DNA from 3 places in the Nonomuraea sp. NPDC049421 genome. Region 1 is predicted to be linked to each of the others. Evidence: riboswitches for the same ligand, from Rfam matches in the RefSeq annotation. Region 1 holds a riboswitch; each other region holds the start of a gene.
The links. A riboswitch is a leader RNA that binds a small molecule or an ion and turns the genes downstream of it on or off. The one in region 1 is predicted to bind thiamine pyrophosphate.
Positions count from the first base shown of each region.

Region 1 (7,127 bases):
ACGAAGCGTTCAAAAATCCGCTCACGGTCAGGCGGGGCGATTCCGACCCCCTCGTCGTCCACGACGACGACCACGTTGTCGTCCTCGGGCCAGGCCGCCACGCTGATCAGCCCGCCCTTCGGCGAGTACTTGAACGCGTTCTCCAGCAACTGTCCGAGCAGGATGTCCGTGGCCAGCGCGTCGCCCAGCACGTACGGCAGCCCCTCGGGCACGTCCACCTCGACCCGGTGCCGGTCCGACAGCTCGGGCAGCCCCAGCGTGGCCGCCACGATGCGCTCCGCCAGGTCGAACTCCTCGATGCGCACCTTGAGCTCGTCCGCGCCGGCCCGCGCGCCCAGCAGCAGGTGGTCCATGAGCACGCCCAGCGACTTCGCGCGCTCGGCGATCGTGTGCACGGCCGAGCGGCGCGCGGGGTCGCCCATGTCGTCCCAGCGCGAGTCGAGCGTGCTGGCGAAGCCCCGCACGATCGTGATCGGCGTACGCAGCTCGTGGCTGGTCGTGGCGAGGAACAGGTCCTTGGCCTCCTCCAGCTCCTTGGCCGCCGTGACGTCGCGGAAGTCGACGACCACCTCGCCGGTCTCCTCGATCTGCGCGCTCACCACGTCGAGCCAGCGCCCGTTGTCGAGCTGGAAGGTGCCCTTCTCGCCCGCCTTGGGCAGCGGGAACGGCGGGGGACCGCCGATCACGGACTCGGCGGGCAGTGCGGTCAGCTCCTCGGCGGCCGGGTTCCAGCGCACCACGAGGCCGTCCTGGTCGAGCACGGCGATGCCGTCGGCGCTGGCGTCGAACACGGCCCGCTCGTGCGCCCGCTGCCGCACCGCCTCCTGGTAGGCGACCGCGTTGCCGACCGCGATGCCGGCGTGCCCGGCCAGCAGCTCAAGCAGCTCCAGCTCCAGGTGTCCCGGGTTGCGGCGGGCGAACAGGGCATAGAGGGCGCCGTACGGCCGCCCGCCCACCGCGGCGAGCCCCAGCGCGATCGTGTGCAGGCCCTTGAGCTTGGCCCACACCAGGTCGTCGAGCCCGTGGGACTCCAGCATCACGGTCTTGCCGGTGCGTAAGAGCTTGTCCACCAGGCTCGTCCGCAGGTCGGTGGTGGTGCCCCTGATCGCCTCCGGCAGCTCGTACGTGCTGACCAGCCGCAGCCGCTCGCCCTCGATGAGCACGAACCCGCCCGCGTCCGCCCCGGTCAGCTCGGTCAGGCTGGCCGAGATGCGGTCGAGCACGGCCGACAGCTCAAGGTCGGAGTTGATGTCGCCCACGACGTCGGTGAGGCGGGCGACCAGCCGGGCGCGGCGCGCCATGCGGTGCTCGGCCATCTCGTCGGCCCTGGCCGGGTGGTAGGCGCACACGTAACCGGCGACGGCACTGCCGAGGCGCAGGGCGCTGATGTCCACCCGCAGGTCGAGCACCCGGCCGTCGGCGTGGAGACGCTTGGTGCGCAGCGACACGGGCTCTCCCGTACGTACGCGCTCCAGCACCGCGTTGTGCTCGGCGCCCAGCTCGTCCGGCACGATCGGCGCCCGGCGGCCGAGCAGCTCGTCGGCGCTCCAGCCGAACATGCGCTCGGCGGCGGCGTTCCACACCAGCACGCTCTGGTCGCGGTCGAGCGCCACGATGGCGTTGGGCGAGCTGGCGAGCGCCGCACGAGCGATCTCATCGTCACTACCGGCCCATTCGTCCCCCACTACTCCATAGTGCACGTGGCGCGGTGGGTGCGTCGGGCGATCCGTCCGATACGCTGCGGTCACGGTGATTCCCGGCAGGTGGGAGGGTGAGGGGTATGTCGAGCAACGATCTCGATGCCCTGCTGCGGGTGACCTCCAGCACCTATCGGGGTGAGACACCACCCGACATCGCGTTCGGCACCTACGACGGCGCGGTGGGCAGGATGGTGCTGGCGGTGACCGGCAAAGGCATCGCGGCGTGCAGCTTCGAGGCGGAAAACGACGTGTTCGAGCTGGTCACGCGGCACGTGGGGCGGTTCATCGGGCCCGACGCGCGGCGGCTCGACCCGGTGCGCAGAGAGCTCGACGCCTACTTCTCGGGGCGGCTGCGGACGTTCGCCACGCCGGTCGACCTGACGCTGGCGACGTCGTTCGCCCGTACGGTGCTGCAGAAGACCATGGCGGTCCCCTACGGCACCACCACGACGCTGGAGGAGATCGGCCAGAGCATCGGCAGACCGCGCGCACTGCGGGCGATCGGCAACGCGCTGGCCTCCAACCCCGTCTGCGTGATCGTGCCCTGCCACCGGGTGGTGCGCGAGGACGGCGGGCTCGGCGACTACGCCGGCGGCGTCGCCGCCAAACAGCACCTGCTCAACGTCGAGCAGCGCGCGACCGCTGGATGAGCCCGATGAGCAGGGTGACCAGCGCCGCCACCAAGGCGCCGCCGAGCGCGCCGTTCATCCACGACTGACGCACGAAGCCGAGCGCCTCGCGCACGCCCGTCCAGAGCGCGTCCCACTGCGGGAAGGTCGGCGTCGAGGTGGTCAGCCAGTACGCGGCGAAGCCCAGCGTCCAGGGCACCAGCATCGACCAGCGCGACGGGGCGTCCTCGGCGGTGTTCCAGCCCTCGCCGCGGCGCAGCACGAAGTAGTCGACCGCGAGCACCGCGAACATCGGCACGAACACGGCGCCGATCACGCCGAGGAACACGCCGTAGGAGTTGACGTCCGCGAAAAGGGCGATCACGACCGTCAGCACGCCGATGGCGGTCGAGAGGATCCGGCGGTCCACCCGCGGCATGAGGTTCTGCAGCGACATCGTGGTGGAGTAGACGTTGGCGAAGGACTGGTCGGTCTCGCGCAGCACCAGGATGCCGAAGAACAGCGCGCCCAGCGGCACCGCGACGAACGGCGTGAACACCGACGTCGCGTCGGCCAGCACGCCGTCCGCGCCCGCCAGGGCCACGGCGTGGACGCCGAGCCCGAGGCAGGCTACCTGGGCCAGCGTGTAGCCGCCGACCACGCCGGTGAAGGCGGCGCGTCCCGACCGCGAGTGGCGGGCGAAGTCGGCCGCCATCGGCACCCACGACACCGACAGCGCGATCACGTAGTCGACGGCGGCGGGGAAGGCCGTCCAGCTCCCGCCCTCGGGTGAGGGGGCGTCGCGCAGGAAGAACACCGTGAACCAGACCATCGCCACGATGACGCCGACGGTGACGTAGCGGCGCAGCAGCCGGATCGAGCCGAGCGGCCAGACGGTCAGCGCCGCCGTCAGCACGCCCGCGACGAGCACCCACACCTGGTACGGCACCGACGGGAAGATCGCGCCGGCTCCCTTGGCGATCACCCACAGCTCGAAGGCGCCCCAGCCGATCATCTGGATGATGTTCAGCACCGTCGGGACGTAGGAGATCCTGGCCCCGAACAGCCCGCGCAGCAGCACCATGGCCGGCTTGCCGGTGCGCGTGCCCGGGATGGCCGACAGGCCCACCATGGCGGTGCCGATCAGGCTGCCCACCACGGTGGCGACCAGCGCCGCCGCGAGGGTGAGCGGCGCATTGCCCAGCGGGTCGAGCAGCAGCAGCGCTCCGGAGAAGCCGAGGAGGCTGACCCCGAGGTTGGCCCAGAGCGCGCCCTGATCGAGCACGCCCAGGGTCTTGGGCGCCTCGCCTTCGAGGGTCAGCGGAACTTCTTCGACGCCGTGCGACATCGCACACTCCCTACGCCGGCATTACCCGAACAGGTTCAGGCGGTCGGCAGCGGATGCATAGCTGCCCTCTCAGCCCGGCGACCCCGAGCTCCCGCGACGATCTGTAGTTTGCGCCCTTATTTTGCCTTAGAGAGGGTCAAATCGCCATAGTGGGCGACTTACGCCACAAAAGGCTCCTGGCCCGTCTCGCTGACCATCGGCTTCCGCGCGGCCTCCCACGACTGCATGCCGCCGCCGACGTTGACCGCCTCGCGTCCGAGCTGGTTGAGCCACGCGGCGACCTGCAGCGACCGGCCGCCCACCCGGCACACGACGTAGACCGTGCGGTCGCCGGGGACCTCCTCCACCCGGCCCTGGATCTGCGTCATGGGGATGTGGACGGCCTGCGGCGCGTGGCCCGCCAGCCATTCGTCCTGCTCGCGGACGTCGAGCAGGTAAGCGTCTGCGGGCACGGCACTGGCCTCGATCTCAGGAACGGTCATGACTCCATCATGGCGTGCCCAGGGTCGTGCAGAGGACGCCCGCCCTACTTGAGCAGGCGGGACAGGCGCCGGTCGGCCAGCGGCTTGCCACCGGTCTGGCAGGTCGGGCAGTACTGCAGCGAGGAGTCGGCGAACGAGACCTCCCTGATCGTGTCGCCGCACACGTCGCACGGCTGCCCCGCACGGTTGTGCACCCGCAGCCCCGACTTCTTCTCCGCCTTGAGGTCCTTGGCCGCGAGCCCGTGCGCCCGCTCGACCGCGTCGCGCAGCGTGGTCACGATGGCCTCGTGCAGGTCGGCGAGCTGGGCGTCGGTCAGCGTCGCGGCGATCTTGAAGGGCGACATCCTGGCGGCGTGCAGCACCTCGTCGGAGTAGGCGTTGCCGATGCCGGCGATCACCTTCTGGTCGCGCAGCAAGCCCTTGATCTGGGTGCGCTTGCCGCCCACGATGCGCTTGAGCGCCTCGACGGTGAACGACTCGGCGAGCGGGTCGGGGCCGAGGGCGGCGATGCCGGGCACCTCGTCCGGATTTTTCGTGACATAGACGGCGAGGCGTTTCTGTGTCCCCGCCTCCGTCAGCTCGAACCCGGGCGCCGGCCCCTCGTCGTCGGGCGCCAGCCGCACGCGTACGGCCAGCGGCCCCTTCCCCGGCCGCACCGGCTTGGCCCCCGACAGGTCGTCGCGCCAGCGCAGCCACCCGGCGCGGGCCAGGTGAATGATCAGGTGCAGCCCGTCGCAGTCGAGGTCGAGGAACTTGCCGTGCCTGCTCACGCCGGTGACGGTCAGCCCGCCGAGCGAGGTGACGGGCGGGTCGAACGTCTTGAGCGCCTGGATGGCCACCACGTCGATCCCCGCGATCGCGCGGCCCACGGCCCGCTCACGCAGGAAATGGGTGAGCGACTCGACTTCGGGAAGTTCGGGCATGCCCCCAGAGTACGGCCCGCACGAAATTGTCCCCAGAACGGGAGCCATCGGGTCGTTAGGGTCAAGTGCATGACCGTGACGATCGCAGAAGAGCTCCTCCTCCTGGCACTCGGCGAGGACAAGGGCAAGCTCCTCATCAACGCGGCCACGCTCGACCTGGCGCTCTCCGGCGGCATCCTGGCCGAGCTGGCGTTGGCCGGCCGCGTCACCAAGGACGGCAAGAAGCTGGCCGTCGCCGTGCCGGATCCGGTCGGCGACCAGGAGCTGGACGCCGCCCTGGAGCGCATCGCGAACGACAAGGCACGCACCCCCGAGTGGTGGGTGCGCAAGCTGCAGACGAGCGACCTGCGCGACCGCCTGCTCACCCGCCTGGCCAACACCGGCGTGCTGGCCAGAGAGCGCACCAAGGCGCTCGGCATCTTCACGATCACCCGCTGGCCCGAGCTGAACTCCGCCGTCGAGGCCGAGATCAGGGAGCGGGTGGCGGCCGTGCTCACCGGCGCCACCCCCGACACCCGCACGACCGCCCTGATCGCGCTGGCCAAGGCGGCCGGGCTGGACCGCAAGGCGTTCCCCGACGCCGGCAAGGCCCGCGTCAAGGAGCTCGCCAAGGGCGACTGGGTGGCGGACGCGGTGACCCGCGCCATCGCCAACATGAACGCCGCCGTCGTGGTCACCACCGTGACGTGAGGCCCGTCAGCCGGCGTCCACGACCTCCTTGGGCACCGGCTTGTCCTCCTTCAGCGCGTTGAACAGCGCGAGCGCCTTCGTCCTGTCCCACTTCACCGCGTCACCGCTGGCCACGCGTTCGGTGCCGCCGAACGGCACCACCGTCGTCACCGGGCTGCCGCCCATGGCGAGCCCCAGCGACAACATGTTGAACGCCCCGGTGCCCGAGTCGACCTCGACCGCGTCGGTGGCGCTGGCGGCCAGCGGGATCGCGGTGAACGGGTTGAGCAGCACCCCGGGGCTCGCGGCCTTCTTCACGACCGCGCTGAGGAACTGCCGCTGCCGCTTGGTCCGCTCGAAGTCGGGCAGCGCGCCGCCCTTGCGGGTGCGTACGTAGCCGAGCGCCTGTGAGCCGGTGAGCACCTGGGTGCCCTTCTTCAGCTTGAGCCCGGCCTTGGGGTCGTTGACGGCGGCCCGTACGTTGATCTCGACCCCGCCGACGGCGTCCACGATGCCCACGAACCCGGCGAAGCCGATCTCCATGTAGTGGTCGATGTGCACGCCGGTGGCGTTCTCGACCGTGCGGACGAGCAGCTTGGGGCCGCCGAAGGCGTAGGCGGAGTTGAGCTTGTCGCGCCCCCTGCCCGGGATGGTGATCGCGGAGTCGCGCGGCAGGCTGACCAGCGTGGGCGCGTCGCTCCCCTCGGGGATGTGCAGCAGCATCATCGAGTCCGTACGCTGCCCCGCGGCCCGCCCGGTGGCGAGCTTCTTCCGCTGGGCGGCGGTCAGGCCCTTGCGGCTGTCGGAGCCGACGAGCAGCCAGTTGGTGCCAGGCGTGTCGGCGGGCCGCCCCTCGTAGTCGTCGAGCACCCCTTCGATGCCCGTCAGCCGCGAGTTGACCCAGAAGAACAACCCCACCCCGGCGACGAGCAGCAGCACCAGGAACCCGGCGATGATCGACAGGATCGCCTTGCCGGAGATCTTCTTACGCGGCCCCTTGGGCGGCCGCGGCTCGGCGGGACCGCCGGACCGCGAGCGAAGCGGCCTGACCGGGCTCTCACCGGCCCGCTCGCGCCCGTAGACCCTGGAGGCCCCCCTGCGCGGCGGAGCCTCCGCAGGGCCCTCTGGGGCGGCGGTGGGAAGCTTCTGGGTGGGCGCCCCCGCCCCAGGCACGGGGCCCTGCCCTCCTGGCGGCGTCGGCCCTCCGGGCGGGATCCGGTGCGCGGGCGCTCCTCCAGAGCGCAGGCCGTCACCGGGCCGCGGTGGCAGCGGGCGGCCGTCGCCTGGCGAGCGGTAAGCCCGCGTCCGGTCGTCCTCAGACACTTCGCCTTCTTTCCCCTCGGTTTGCCATAAACGCTACGTCCAACCCTCGCCAGTGAAGACGCTCCGCCAAGGAT
Region 1 covers NZ_JBFAQA010000038.1:47,942-55,068, reverse strand. Annotated here, with positions in the region: gene AB0K18_RS43505 (PAS domain S-box protein) at 1-1,685, opposite strand, end outside; gene AB0K18_RS43500 (methylated-DNA--[protein]-cysteine S-methyltransferase) at 1,781-2,350, shown strand; gene AB0K18_RS43495 (cytosine permease) at 2,319-3,656, opposite strand; TPP riboswitch at 3,646-3,761, opposite strand; gene AB0K18_RS43490 (rhodanese-like domain-containing protein) at 3,815-4,138, opposite strand; gene AB0K18_RS43485 (DNA-formamidopyrimidine glycosylase family protein) at 4,183-5,061, opposite strand; gene AB0K18_RS43480 (GPP34 family phosphoprotein) at 5,131-5,751, shown strand; gene AB0K18_RS43475 (LCP family protein) at 5,758-7,053, opposite strand.

Region 2 (7,127 bases), on a different contig from region 1:
ATGCCGCCGCTGCGGACGACCGCGTTCACCGACTTCGCCTTCAACGGCGAAGGGCCGGTCTTCGCCGGGTCGTTGTTCCCGTTCGTGTTCATCATCATCGCCTGCGGCGCGCTGTCCGGCTTCCACGCGCTGATCTCGTCCGGCACGACGCCGAAGATGATCCAGAAGGAGACGCAGGTCAGGATGATCGGCTACGGCTCCATGCTCATGGAGTCGTTCGTGGCGGTCATGGCGATCACCGCGGCCTGCGTGCTGAGCCCCGGCCTCTACTTCGCGATGAACTCACCGGCGGGCGTCGTCGGCGCGACCGTGCAGAGCGCCGCCGAAGCCGTCACGAACATGGGCTTCGTCATCACCCCCGAGCAACTGCAGGCCGCGGCGGCGGCCGTGCAGGAGGAGACGCTGATCGCGCGGACGGGCGGCGCGCCCACCCTGGCCGTGGGCATCTCGCAGATCTTCTCCGGCTTCCTCGGCGGCGCGGGACTCCAGGCGTTCTGGTACCACTTCGCGATCATGTTCGAGGCGCTCTTCATCCTCACCACCGTGGACGCGGGCACGCGGGTGGGCCGGTTCATGCTCCAGGACACGATCGGCAACCTGTGGAAGCCGATCTCCCGGGTGAGCTGGTGGCCCGGACTCGTCGCGACCAGCGCCGTCGTGGTGGCGGCCTGGGGCTACTTCCTCTACCAGGGCGTCAACGACCCGCTCGGCGGCATCAACCAGCTCTTCCCGCTGTTCGGCATCGCGAACCAGCTCCTCGCCGCCGTCGCGCTCACCGTGGCCACCACGCTGCTGATCAAGAGCGGCCGGCTCAAGTGGGCGTGGGTGACGGGCGTCCCGCTGGCCTGGGACGCCGCCGTCACGCTCACCGCGAGCTGGCAGAAGGTGTTCTCGCCCGACCCCACGCTCGGCTTCTTCGCCCAGCGCGACCGCTATCAGGCGGCGCTCGACCAGGGGCAACTGCTCGCGCCCGCCAGGACGGAGGACGCGATGCGGCAGATCGTGGTCAACTCGACCGTTGACGGCGTGCTGGCCGCGCTCTTCGCCGTGCTGATCATCGTGGTCCTCCTCGACGCCGCCCGCATCTGGATCAAGGCGATCCGGCTGCGCGAACCGCTGCCCGACACGGAGGCGCCGTTCCAGGAGTCCACGATCGTGGCGCCGTCGGGGCTCATCGCCACCCGCGAGGAGAAGGAGCTGATGGCGAAGTCGCCCTGAGCGGCGTCAGGGGGCCAGCCAGGCGGCCGTGGGCCAGCCCTCGCGCCGCCACGCGCTGTCCCAGAACATCCACTCGTACGCCGCCGCCCGCCCGTACGCCTGCGCCATCGCCTCGCGGGTGTCCGGGAGGGAGGCGGCGGCGAGCCGGTCGGTGATGGCCTTGGCCCGCTCGACGGAGGCGGCGAACTCGGGGTCGGAGTAGGTGGAGATCCACTTGGCGTACGGGTGCGCGGGATCGTCGCCGGCCTTGGCGAGCAGCGCGGTGCCGACGTCCTGGTAGATCCAGAAACACGGCAGCACCGCCGCCGCGATCACCGGATACGGCGCCGACAGGGCGGTGGCCTGCAAGAACGACGAGTACGCCAGGCACGTCGGCGAGGTCGCGATGCCCTTGACGGCCGCGCCCAGCTCCTCGATGTAGCCGGAGTGCAGCTCGCGCTCGGCGACCAGCGCGGTGTGCGCGCTCATGGCCCAGAACGCCGCCTCGTCGGAGTCGTCGGCGCGGACGGAGGCGGCGGCCAGCGCCTTCGAGAACGCCTCCAGGTAGCGGGCGTCCTGCACCATGTAGAAGGCGAACGTCTCACGGTCGAGCGAGCCGTCGCCGAGTGCCGTCACGAAGGGGTGCTCGTGGATGGCGCGCATCAGCTCGGACGTGCGCTGCCAGATGTCATCGCAGAACATCGCGTCTCTTTCGCGAGAAGGGGGCCGGTTACCAGGCGTTGTGGAAGTGGTGGACCGGGCCGTGGCCGTGGCCGACGCCCAGCGAGTCGGCGGCGCGCAGCGCCTGCGTCAGGTAGTCCTTCGCGGCGCGCACCGCACCGGGCCAGTCGTCGTGGCGGGGCCGCAGAGCCGCGATGGCCGAGGACAGCGTGCAGCCCGTGCCATGGGTGTTGTGCGTCGGCACCCGCGGCGCGGCCAGCTCGATCGTGCCCTCGGGGGTGGCCAGCACGTCGACGCAGGTGTCGCCGTCGAGGTGGCCGCCCTTGAGCAGCACCTGCCGGGCGCCGAGCGCGCGCAGCCTGGCCGCCTGCGCGTGCATCTCGGGCAGCCCGCTCGCCTGCGGCTCGCCGAGCAGGTCGGCCGCCTCGGGCAGGTTGGGGGTGATGAGGTCGGCGCGCGGCAGCAGCGTGCGGCGCAGCTCGCTCACCGCGTCGGCGGGCAGCAGCCGGTCGCCGCTCTTGGCGACCATGACGGGGTCGAGCACGACATGAGGCGGCCGGTACGTGTCGAGCGCCGCCGCCACCGCCTTGATCAGGTCGGCGTCGCCCAGCATGCCGATCTTCACGGCATCGGCGGGCACGTCGGTGAGCAGGGTGTCGAGCTGCTGGGCCACGAACGCGGCGGGCACCTCGTGGATGCCGGTCACGCCCGTCGTGGTCTGCGCGACCAGCGCGGTGACGACCGTCATGCCGTACGCGCCGAGCGCGGAGAAGGTCTTGAGGTCGCCCTGGATGCCGGCCCCGCCACTCGGATCGGTGCCCGCGATGGTCAGGACTTTGGGAACGGCGTTCGCTGCCATGACGTCCCTTCGCTAGTGCGAACTAGATCAGGTTCGACGGGTGTGATCTCAGCCCGGCTTTCCGGGCACCCCGCGTCAACGGCTCACTCTAACAGGCCGGGTTGTTGACCACACGTTCGAGTGTGGGCATCGTAGGGCGGGTGGCCGCTGACGAGACGCGCGACGGGGTCTCCCTGACCAACCTCGACCAGCCCCTCTTCGACGGCGCCGACGCCACGAAGCGGGACCTGGTCGACTACCTCGACGCGGTCGCGGGCCGGATGGTGCCCGTGCTGCGCGACCGGCCGCTCTCGGTCATCCGGGTACGCCCGGGGCAGGAGCCGTTCATGCAGAAGAACCTGCCCAAATACGCTCCCGACTGGGTGCGGTCGGTGACCATGTGGGCGGATTCCGCGCGGCGGCAGGTCACGTACGCGCTGTGCGACGACCGCAGGACGCTGCTCTGGTTCGCCAACCAGCGGGCGGTCGAGTACCACCCGGCGCTCTACGCCGGTGAGCACCCCACGCACATGGTGCTCGACCTCGACCCGCCCGAGCACGACTCCTTCGCGCCGGCCGTCCGGGGCGCGCACCTCGTCAGGCAGGCGCTGGCCGACTGCGGGCTGGCGGGGGCCGTCAAGACCAGCGGGGCCAAGGGGGTGCACGTGTTCGTGCCCGTCGTGCCCGGCACCGCGATGGACGACCTGGCCGCCGCCACCCGGGCGCTGGCCGCCCGCGCCGAGCGGCTGGACCCGGCGCTGGCCACCACCGCGTTCATCAAAGAGGACCGTGAGGGCAAGGTGTTCCTCGACTCCACCCGGGCGGGCGGCGCGACGGTGGCGGCCGCCTACAGCCCGCGGATCCGGCCCGGCGTGCCCGTCTCGTTCCCCGTGGCCTGGGACGAGCTCGACGGCGTGCGGCCTGGCGAGTTCACCATCCGCACCGCCGTCGAGCGGCTGGGTGAGGGCGACCCGTGGGCCGAGCACATGCCGGCGCCGCAGGCGCTGCCCGCCGACCTCGTCGAGGAGGGGCACACGATCCCGGTGGCGCGCGTACAGGCGATGCACGAGGGCAAGCGCCGCGCCCGCGCCCGCCGCGCCGACTAGCCGTCCGGGCCCGCCGCACCGGATAACCGCCTGCGGCGCCGGACTGCCGCCCGCGGAGCCGGGCCGTCGCCCGTGGCTGGCGGCGGGGGCTGTGGGCGGCGCGGCTGGCGGCGGATAAGTCCGGATTTATGGGTCTTCACGCTGGTCGGTTGGCGGGTTACCGTCCGGGGGCGGCTGCTCGGGGGGAATCGCCGCTCTTCCGACCTTCCCTGGGGGACCCTATGCGAAGGACGTTCACCGTACTGCTCGCCGTGCTCGCGTTATCGCTCGTCACGGCCGCACCGGCGCACGCGGGCGGGCTCGACGACGTGTTCGCCAAGCTGCTCGTCAAGCAGGTGAAGGGGACCAGCGCCAAGAAACACCTGGACGCCCTGCAGGCTATCGCCACCGCGAACGGCGGCAACCGCGCCGCGGGCACGCCCGGCTACAACGCCTCCCGCGACTACGTGGCGGGCAAGCTGCGCAAGGCGGGGTACAAGGTCACGCTCCAGCCGATCGACTACGTGGAGAGCTGGACCGAGAACGCCCCTGCGGTGCTCCAGCGCGTCTCGCCGGATCCGAAGGCGTACGTGGCCGAGCAGGACTTCCACACCTTCCAGCCCTCGCCGCCCGGTGACGTCACCGCGCAGGTGCAGGGCGTGGACCTGACCCTGCCGCCGACCCCTGAGCCCACCTCGACCAGCGGCTGCGAGGAGGCGGACTTCGCCGGGTTCGTGGCCGGGAACATCGCGCTCATCCAGCGCGGCACCTGCCCGTTCGCCCAGAAGGTACGCAACGCGGGCTTCGCGGGCGCGTCCGCGGTCATCGTCTTCAACGAGGGCCAGCCTGGACGTACCGACTCGACCCCGCTCGACCTCGGCGAGTGGCGGGCCGGCATCCCCATGCTCTACACCGACTTCGCGGTCGGCGCCGAGCTGGCCGCGAACCCCGGCACCACGGCCAGGGTCAAGGTGGACGCCACGCTCGTGCTCGGCAAGAACGACAACGTGATCGCCGAGTCCCGCTTCGGCGACCCGCGCGACGTCGTCATGGTCGGCGCGCACCTCGACAGCGTGCCCGAGGGCCCCGGCATCAACGACAACGGCTCAGGCACCGCCGCCGTCCTCGAGGTGGCGGAGGAGATGGCGCTCTACCCGGTCAAGCACAAGATGCGCTTCGCGTTCTGGGCCGCTGAGGAGATCGGGCTGCTCGGGTCCGACCAGTACGTCGAGTCGCTGTCGGAGGCGCAGCGGGACCGGATAAGGGTGTACCTGAACTTCGACATGGTGGCCTCGCCGAACCACGCGTACAAGCTGTACGACGGCGACGACTCCGACGGCGTCGGCTCCCCCGCGGGCCCGGCCGGCTCGGCCAAGATCGAGCGTCAACTGGCCGACTTCTTCAAGAGCCGCAAGCTGCCCACCGTCGGCACCGACTTCGACGGACGCTCCGACTACGGGCCGTTCATCGCGGTCGGCATCCCGGCCGGCGGCATCTTCACCGGCGCGGAGGGCATCAAGACGCCGGAGGAGGCGGCGATGTTCGGCGGCACGGCGGGCACGCCGTACGACCCGTGTTACCACCAGGCGTGCGACACCCTCGCGAACGTCAACGCGAAGGTGTTCGACGTGAACGCCGACGCCATCGCGGACTCGACGGCCCGCTTCGCCTTCGACCTGCGCGGCATCCCGCCACGCACCGCCCCGTAGTCCGCCCGGTAGTCCGCTTCGCCGGGGCGAGGGCACTCTCGCCCCGGTCGCGGTCAGCGGGTGATGGTGACGTCGTCCAGGCCGGCCTCCACGAGGGAGGCGCCTGAGGCGTCGGCGGCGTCGATGAGGAGGCGGACGGTCTGGCCCGCGTAGGCGTTCAGGCTCGCCGTCGCGGTGGTCCAGGCGCCGTTGCGGTTGGCGGCGGCGCCGGGCTGGTTGAGCACGGTCGTCGTGGTGCTGCCGACGACGCGGACGCGCAGGTAGTCGGCGCTGGAGGCGTTCGAGCCGTGCGCCAAGTAGTACGAGAAGGACAGGTTCAGGGGGCCTGCCGAGGGGAGCGTGATCGGCGGTGACTGGATCGAGGTGACGCCGCCGTCGATGTCGTGGTCGCCCGCCGACGAGCCGGCCAGGCGGCCGGTCACCAGGTCGTTCGTGCCGCTGACCGTGGTGCCGAGCTGCTTGGCGCCGCTGGAGGTGGTGGCCTGCGGGTCGCCGCGTTCCCAGAGCCCGGTGCCGGCCGTGTCGGTGCCGTTCGGGTTCGCCGTCCAGCCCGTGGCCGTCTCGAACGTGTCCTGCCAGACCACGACCGGCGGTACGGCGGTGGCGACGGTCCACACGGCGTAGGCGATGGCGTCGGCGTTCCTGTTCAGCGCGGTGTCGTTGATGTTGGCCGTGGTGTCGCAGGAGCGGTGGTAGCAGACGTCGAACGCCTGCCCGGCGGTGCCGCCCCACAGCGCGGCCTGCGCGCTGGTCTTGGTGCCCTCGGCCCCCGTGAACGTGCCACCGGCCGGGATGCCCGCCGCGATGAACGGCCCGTAGTCGGAGCGGCCGTCGAAGTCGGTGCCGCGGGTCTGGACGCCGATGGAGGTGAAGTAGTCCTGGAGGGTGCGCTCCAAAGCCGCGGACCCGGCGGGGCCTGGCCCGGCGCCCGTGCCGTCCGAGTTGTCGCCGTCGTACACGAAATATCCGGCGTTGGGGGAGCCGACCATGTCGAAGTTCAAGTACCCCTTGATCCGCGTACGTTCTGCGGCCGGCAGGTTGTTCACGTAGAACTGCGACCCCCGCAGCCCCAGCTCCTCCGCGCCCCACCAGGCGAAGCGCAGGTGCCTGGCCGGCTGCAGCGATTGGCGGGAGACTTCGAGCGCGGTCTCCAGGACGGCCGCGCTGCCCGAGCCGTTGTCGTTGATGCCGGGCCCCGCGGTGACGCTGTCGAGGTGCGCGCCCACCATGAGCACGTCGTTCGGGTCGCCGCCCGGCCAGTCGGCGATGACGTTGTAGCCGGTCGCGCCGTTGTAGGTGAACGACTGCAGGGTGGTGGTGTAGCCGGCCGCGTCGAGCTGCGACCTGACGTAATCGGCCGAGGCGAGGTAGCCGGGCCTGCCGTGCGCCCGGTTGCCGCCGTTGGCGGTGGCGATGGACTGGAGCTGCGACAGGTGGGCCTTGACGTTGGTGAGGGAGATGTCCGGCGGCGCGGCGGCCCGCGCCGGCCCGGCCGGCATCACCGTGATGAGGGACAGTGCCGCGATCGCCGCGATGAGGGGTGATCTCGTTTTCCAGGACGTACGCCTAGATAAGAGCAAGGCGGCGCCTCCATCCGAGGTCGAGGGGTGGAAGATC
Region 2 covers NZ_JBFAQA010000013.1:86,717-93,843, forward strand. Annotated here, with positions in the region: gene AB0K18_RS22990 (carbon starvation CstA family protein) at 1-1,218, shown strand, start outside; gene AB0K18_RS22995 (TenA family protein) at 1,225-1,899, opposite strand; gene thiD (bifunctional hydroxymethylpyrimidine kinase/phosphomethylpyrimidine kinase) at 1,928-2,737, opposite strand; TPP riboswitch at 2,725-2,820, opposite strand; gene AB0K18_RS23005 (ATP-dependent DNA ligase) at 2,878-3,822, shown strand; gene AB0K18_RS23010 (M28 family metallopeptidase) at 4,044-5,510, shown strand; gene AB0K18_RS23015 (M28 family peptidase) at 5,564-7,090, opposite strand.
Region 2: another riboswitch for thiamine pyrophosphate. It lies ahead of thiD (bifunctional hydroxymethylpyrimidine kinase/phosphomethylpyrimidine kinase); the one in region 1 lies ahead of AB0K18_RS43495 (cytosine permease).

Region 3 (7,127 bases), on a different contig from region 1:
GGGCGCCATGTAGCCGATCGTGCCGATCAGCACGCCGGTGCGGGTCTGGTTGGTCGCCTCGATCGCCCTGGCCAGGCCGAAGTCGACGACCTTGACCCGGCCGTCGTCGGTCATCAGGACGTTCTCGGGCTTGACGTCGCGGTGCACCATGCCGGCCTGGTGGGCCGCGCCCAGGGCGGCCAGCACCGGGATGAGGATCTCCAGCGCCTCGCGGGCCGGCAGCCGGCCGCGCTCGCGCAGGATGTCGCGCAGGGTGCGGCCAGGGACGTATTCCATCGACAGGTAGACGACGTCGTTGTCGGTGCCCTGGTCGAAGACGTGCACCACGTTGGGGTGTGACAGGCTGGCGACCGACTTCGCCTCGCCGATGAACCTTCTGACGAACGCCGGGTCCTCGGCGAGCGAGCGGTGCATGACCTTCAGCGCGACGGTCCGGTCGAGCCGGACGTCCAGCGCGAGGTAGACGGTCGCCATACCGCCCCGGGCGATCCGGCCCTCGATGCGGTAACGCCCATCGAGGAGCCGCCCGACCAGGGGGTCCGCAGTCGTCGTGTCCACCCCGCTGAGTTTACGGGCGTTTTGCCACCGGCATGGCCCTAGCGCCCGAAACCGATGCGGAGACGTTCCCGTCCCGTGTGTAACGGCGATGCGGCAGTGGCCCCGGCGTGTCGCCGGGGCGCATGGTGACGCCGATGCCGCCGCCCGCCTGTATCGCTCCGGATCCGGGCGGGCGGCTCAGGGGGTCATCGGTGAGGAGGCCTCGGCGTAGCGGCGGCGCGGGATGCGGCCCGCCTGGGCCGCCTGCCGCCCGGCCACCACCGCGCCCTTCATGGCCGCCGCCATCAGGTCGGGCCGCTGCGCCCGCGTCACGGCCGTGGCCAGCAGCACGGCGTCACAGCCCAGCTCCATCGCCAGCGCGGCGTCGCTCGCCGTACCGATGCCGGCGTCGAGGATCACCGGGACGGACGCCGCCTCCACGATCAGCTCGATGTTGTGCGGGTTGCGGATGCCGAGCCCCGAGCCGATCGGCGCGCCGAGCGGCATCACGGCCGCGCATCCGGCCTGCTCCAGCCGCCGGGCCAGCGCCGGGTCGTCCCCGATGTACGGCAGCACCACGAACCCGTCGGCCACCAGCCGCTCCGCCGCGTCGAACGTCTCGATCGGGTCGGGCAGCAGCGTGCGCTCGTCGGCGATCACTTCGAGCTTGACCCAGTTCGTGCCCAGGGCCTCCCTGGCCAGCCGGGCCGTCAGCACGGCGTCGCCCGCGGTGAAGCAGCCCGCCGTGTTGGGCAGCACCTTGATGCCGCGCGCACGCAGCACGTCGAGCACCGAACCCCGGGCCGCGGGGTCGAGCCGCCGCATCGCCACCGTGGTCAGCTCGGTGCCGGACGCCGCCAGCGCCTGGTCCAGCACCTCCAGCGAAGGGGCGCCGCCGGTGCCCATGATGAGCCGGGAGGAGAACTTCTCGCCGGCGATGATCAGCTCATCCACCTTGCACCGCCGTCAGCACCTCCACGCGGTCACGGTCGCTGAGCGCCGTCGTCTCCCAGGCGCCGCGGGTGACCACCTCGTCGTTCACGGCCACGGCCACTCCGGTGGTGGCCGTCGTCAGCGTACGTACGGCCTGCGCCACGGTGGTGCCGTCGGCCAGCTCGTGCGCGGATCCGTTGATGGTAATAATCATGAAATTTCCCGAAATCTCCCCGGCGAGCACAGGGCCGCCAGCTCGCTCTCCTCGCCCATCAGGATGGCCGCCGTCAGCGGGGCCATCAGCACCCCGCCCCGGTGATGTCCCGTCGCGTACGTCAGCCCCGGCGTCCTCCCGGGACCGATCAACGGCAGGTTGTCGGGCGTGCCGGGACGCAGCCCCGCCACCACGTCGGCGACCTCCAGCTCGGTGACGCCGGGCACCAGCTCCCTGGCGTCGCGCAGCAGCTCGTACAGGCCGCCCGCGGTCACCCTCGTGTCGTAGCCCAGTTCCTCCTGGGTGGCGCCGACCACCAGCTCGCCGTCGCCCCGGGGGACGAGGTAGACCGGCGAGCCGTGGACGGTGCCGCGTACGCAGCGGGTGAGCAGCGGCTGCGGCGAGCGCAGGCGCATGATCTGACCCTTGACCGGCCGCACCGGCACCTCCGCCAGCTCACCGCTCCACGCCCCGGCCGCCAGCACCACCCGCTCGGCCGCCAGCACCTCACCTCCGGCTCGTCCTTCCGTGGCGGCGAGAGGTGCGGAACCGCGGCCTTCGGCAGGCACGGCGGGCGGCCCGGCGAGGCGGACACCGGTGACGGCGCCGTCCGTGCGGACCAGCTCGCTCACGCGGGCCCGCACGATGGGGACGCCGCGCCGCTCCAGGGCGGTCAGCAGCGCCGCCGTCACCCGGCGCGGGTTCACCCACGCGTCGCCCGGTGCCAGCAGCCCGCCGCGCACCGACGGGGCCAGCATCGGCTCAAGCCGCCGGCACTCGCGCCCGGTCAGCCGCTCGACCGGCAGATCCAGCTTCTCCATGAACGCGGCCAGCTCATCGAGCGCCGCCATGTCATCGGCCCCGAACGCCACATCCAGCGTCCCCTCGGCCCGCAGATCCAGCCCGCTCACCCCTTCGGGCCCAGCGGGTGGAAGGCCGGCGTCCTCGGCCAGGGCGGTGGCGAAGGCGGGCCAGCGGCGCAGGGCCGCGACGCCCAGCCGCAGCAGCGGCGCCTCGGTGTAGGTGACCTCGCTGACCGGCGCCAGCATCCCGGCGGCCGCGTGGGAGGCCCCGGAGGCGGGTGACGGGTCGACGACGGTGACCGGCCGCCCCTCGCGCGCCAGCCGCCAGGCCACGGACAGGCCGACGACCCCGCCGCCCACGATCACATCCATGATCCGCTCCCTTCGCCGGCATGATCCGGATCAGGTGTCTTGCGGTCGAAGGCCCGCTGCAGCCTTCCTCTCAGCCCGGTCACGGCCGGACTCCCGCGCGTCTTTCCGTCCACAGCCTACGGCCTCGGTGCCGGGTCCACGCACCGCCCCCGTTAAGGTCATGACCGTGGAGCATGTCGTGGTGGTGGGAGCGGGACTGTCGGGAGTGCGCACGGTGGAGGCCCTGCGCGGGCGCGGCTACGCCGGTCGCCTGACGCTGCTGGGCCAGGAGCGCCATCGCCCCTACGACCGCCCGCCGCTGTCGAAGGCGGTGCTCAAGGGCGACGCCGACACCAGCTTCATCGACACCGACCTCGAGCGGCTCCAGGTCGACTTCCGTCCAGGCGTCGCGGCGAAGTCGCTGCGCGCGGGGGTCGTGGAGACCACCGAGGGCGAGCTCGACTACGACGGCCTGGTCATCGCGACCGGCGCCGACCCCATCAGGCTGCCCGGCGACGGCCCTCAGCACGTCCTGCGCACCCTCGACGACGCCCACGAGCTGCGCGTCATGCTCGTCCCCGGCGCGCGGGTCACGGTCATCGGCGCGGGCTGGATCGGCGCCGAGGTGGCGACGGCGGCCCGCCGCGCGGGCTGCGCGGTGACGGTCATCGAGGCCGCCCGGGCCCCGCTCGCCAGCGCGATGGGCACCGAGCTGGGCGCCCGCACGATCCCCTGGTACGACGGCATCGACCTGCGCCTCGGCACCATGGTCGAGTCGGTCGACGAGGGCGGCGTCCGCCTGGTGGGCGGCGAGTTCGTCGAGTCCCACGTCGTCGTCACCGGCATCGGCGTGCGCCCGGCCGTCGAGTGGCTGGCCGACGCCGACATCGACCTGCACAACGGCGTCGTCACCGACGAGCACCTGCGCACCTCGCTGCCCGGGGTGGTCGCCGTGGGCGACTGCGCCGCCTGGTGGTCGCGCCGCTGGGGCGCCCGCCTCAGGGTCGAGCACTGGGACACCGCCATCAACGCCCCCGAGGTCGCCGCCGCGACGCTGATGGGGGAGGAGGCGGTCTACGACCCGGTGCCGTACTTCTGGTCGGAGCAGTTCGGCCACATGCTCCAATACGCCGGCCACCACGCGTCGGGCGAGCGGATCGTGCACCGGGGCGAGCCCGAGGGCAAGTGGTCGGCCGTCTGGCTCACGGCGGACGATACGCTTGCCGCGGTGCTGGCCGTGGACCGGCCGCGCGATCTCGTCCAGGGCCGGCGCATCATCGATGCGGGTCACCGGCTGGACACGGAACGCCTGGTAGATCCACAAGTGCCCCTACGAGATTGTGTTGTTTGAGCAAGGACGGCATGTGGTAGTTGTGGTTTCGTGACGCTTTCTGTTGCACAGATCGACCGGGAGACCGACCAGCTCGTCGACGAGTGGCTCACCCTCCCCGAAGTGGCCTCACGCCTCGATCTCCCGATCGGGCGGGCCAAGCAACTCCTGAAGGACCACAAGCTGCTCGGCGTACGCCGCGGCAGCGGCGGGCCACAGGTGCCCGCGGTGTTCCTCGACGGAAAGGACGTGATGAAGGGCCTGCCAGGCACGCTCACCGTGCTCCAGGACGCCGGCTACGACGACGTCGAGGCGCTGCGCTGGCTCTTCACCCCCGACGAGTCACTGCCAGGCTCGCCCATCGAGGCGATCAGGGCGGGCCGTCACACAGAGGTCAAGCGGCGTGCCCAAGCCCTCGCTTTCTGAGGCCCGCCTCTATCTCTGCACAGACGGCCGCCGCGACCGCGGCGATCTGGCGGAGTTCCTCGACGCGGTGCTGGCCGGCGGTGTGGACATCATCCAGCTGCGGGAGAAGGGCCTGGAGGCACGCGAAGAACTCGCGCTCCTCGACGTCTTCCGCGACGCCTGTGACCGGCACGGAAAACTGCTCGCCGTCAACGACCGGGCGGACATCGCCTACGCCGCCCGGCCCGACGTGCTCCACCTGGGGCAGGACGACCTTCCCGTGACTGTCGCGCGAGAGATACTCGGCGACGACGTCGTCATCGGACGGTCCACCCACTCCGCAGCCGAGGCGTCCGCCGCGGCCGTGGAGGAGGGCGTCGACTACTTCTGCTGCGGCCCGATCTGGCCGACGCCGACCAAGCCGGGCCGCCCGGCGCCTGGGCCGCCGCTGCTGCGGCACGCGGCGGCGCTCGGCACCTCGCGGCCGTGGTTCGGCATCGGCGGCATCGACCTGGGCACCCTCGACGAGGTGATGGCGTACGGCGTGAGCCGCGTGGTGGTCGTCCGCGCGATCACCGACGCCGACGACCCGGGCGCGGCCGCCGCGGAGTTCGCCAAGCGGCTGGCCGCGGGGCCGGCCCGCTGAGCCTGCGAGGCGCCCGCGCTTCCCCGCGCGGGCGCCTCCTTACCTGCGGACTCGGCTTGTCTGCGGACCTGTCTGCGGACCGGCTTTGTCTGCGGACCGGCTTTGTCCGCGGACTCGGCCTGTCCGCGGGCTCGGCGGGGTCAGGTCTTGCGGGACGTCGCCGCGATCGCCAGCTCGGTCAGCGCCTCGCGCGCCTCAGGAGTGACCGGCGCCGCGTCGAGCGTGGCCAGCGCCTGGCCGAGATAGCCGGCGATCAGGTCCTCGCACTCCTGCAGCGCGCCGGTGTCCTCGATGATGCCGCGCAGCTCCGCCACACCCTGCTCGTCCAGCCCGGGGTCGCCGAGCAGCCGGCGTACGGTGGCCGCGGCGGCGGGGGAGGCGGCGGCGAGGGTGCGGGCCACGAGCATCGTGCGCTTGCCCTCCCGCAGGTCGTCACCGGCCGGCTTGCCCGTCTGCGCCGGGTCGCCGAAGACGCCCAGGATGTCGTCGCGCAGCTGGAAGGCGATGCCGACGCGCTGGCCGTAGCCGGTGCACAGCTCGTCCATCCACGGCGCCTCCTCCCGGGCGGCGAGCACCAGGCCGAGCCGCAGCGGCTGCTCCACCGAGTATCTGCCGCTCTTGAACAGCGCCACCCGCAGCGCCGAGTCGAACGTGTTCTCCCCGGTGGCCTGCTCCAGCAGGTCGAGGTACTGGCCGCACATCAGCTCGCTGCGCATGTGGTCGTGGACGGGCCTGGCCGCCTCCAGCGCCTCGCGCGGCAGCCCGGACGTCCGCCACATCTCGCCCGACCAGAGCAGCAGCAGGTTGCCCAGCAGGATCGCCGCGCCCTCGCCGAACTGCCCGGACGAGCCGTGCCAGCCCGCCTCCTCGTGCATCGCCTGGAAGCGGCGGTGCGCCGACGGCATGCCCCTGCGCAGGTCGCTCTTGTCCATCACGTCGTCGTGCACCAGCGCGCTGGCCTGCAGCAGCTCAAGGGAGGCGGCGGCGGTGAAGACGGCGGGCACGTCGGTGCCCCCCGCACCCCGCCACCCCCAGTAGCAGAACGCGGGCCGCAGCCGCTTGCCTCCCGACAGCAACGCGTCGGCGGCCGTGCGCAGCGGCGCGAACTCGGTCTCGCCCCCGGCGGGGAGCTTCCGTTCGACGAACTCGGCGAGCGCGCGCTCCACCTGGGCGCGCAGGATCTCCATGCCGGCGGCGTCAGTGGTCATGCCTTGAGACTAGTGGCCGGGGGAGCGGGCTTCGATCTCGGCTGCGATCTCCAGGTACCGCTCTGGCCGGTGCGCGCGGAGGTTGTCGGGGTAGCCTTGTCGGCATGGCTCTTGGTCGACCCTCCATCCGGCCCGATCGCGTCCCCACGGTCCGCGACATGCTGGCCTCCGGTGCCCGGTCGTTCTCGTTCGAGTTCTTCCCGCCGAAGACCGACGAGGGCGAGCGGCAGCTGTGGCGCGCGATCAGGGAGCTCGAGTCGCTGCGGCCCACATTCGTCTCGGTGACCTACGGCGCGGGCGGCTCCACCCGCGACCGCACGGTCGACATCGTCGAGCGCATCGCCCACGACACCACCCTCACCCCCGTCGCCCACTTCACGGCCGTCAACCACTCCGTGCGCGAGCTGCGCCACCTCGTCGGCCGCTTCGCCGACGCGGGCGTGCGCAACATCCTCGCCGTACGCGGTGACCCGCCCGGCGACCCCACCGCCGACTGGGTGCCCCACCCCGACGGCGTTCTCTACGCCGAGGACCTCGTGCGGCTGATCCGGCAGTCCGGCGACTTCTGCGTGGGCGTGGCGGCCTTCCCCTACAAGCATCCGCGCTCGCCGTCCATCGAGTCCGACACCGAATACTTCGTCCGCAAGTGCCAGGCGGGCGCCGACTACGCGATCACGCAGATGTTCTTCCAGGCCGACGA
Region 3 covers NZ_JBFAQA010000001.1:489,006-496,132, forward strand. Annotated here, with positions in the region: gene pknB (Stk1 family PASTA domain-containing Ser/Thr kinase) at 1-558, opposite strand, end outside; gene AB0K18_RS02255 (thiazole synthase) at 736-1,443, opposite strand; gene thiS (sulfur carrier protein ThiS) at 1,484-1,684, opposite strand; gene AB0K18_RS02265 (FAD-dependent oxidoreductase) at 1,681-2,859, opposite strand; TPP riboswitch at 2,850-2,966, opposite strand; gene AB0K18_RS02270 (FAD-dependent oxidoreductase) at 3,020-4,189, shown strand; gene AB0K18_RS02275 (Rv2175c family DNA-binding protein) at 4,220-4,594, shown strand; gene thiE (thiamine phosphate synthase) at 4,572-5,219, shown strand; gene AB0K18_RS02285 (polyprenyl synthetase family protein) at 5,360-6,427, opposite strand; gene metF (methylenetetrahydrofolate reductase [NAD(P)H]) at 6,532-7,127, shown strand, end outside.
Region 3: another riboswitch for thiamine pyrophosphate. It lies ahead of AB0K18_RS02265 (FAD-dependent oxidoreductase); the one in region 1 lies ahead of AB0K18_RS43495 (cytosine permease).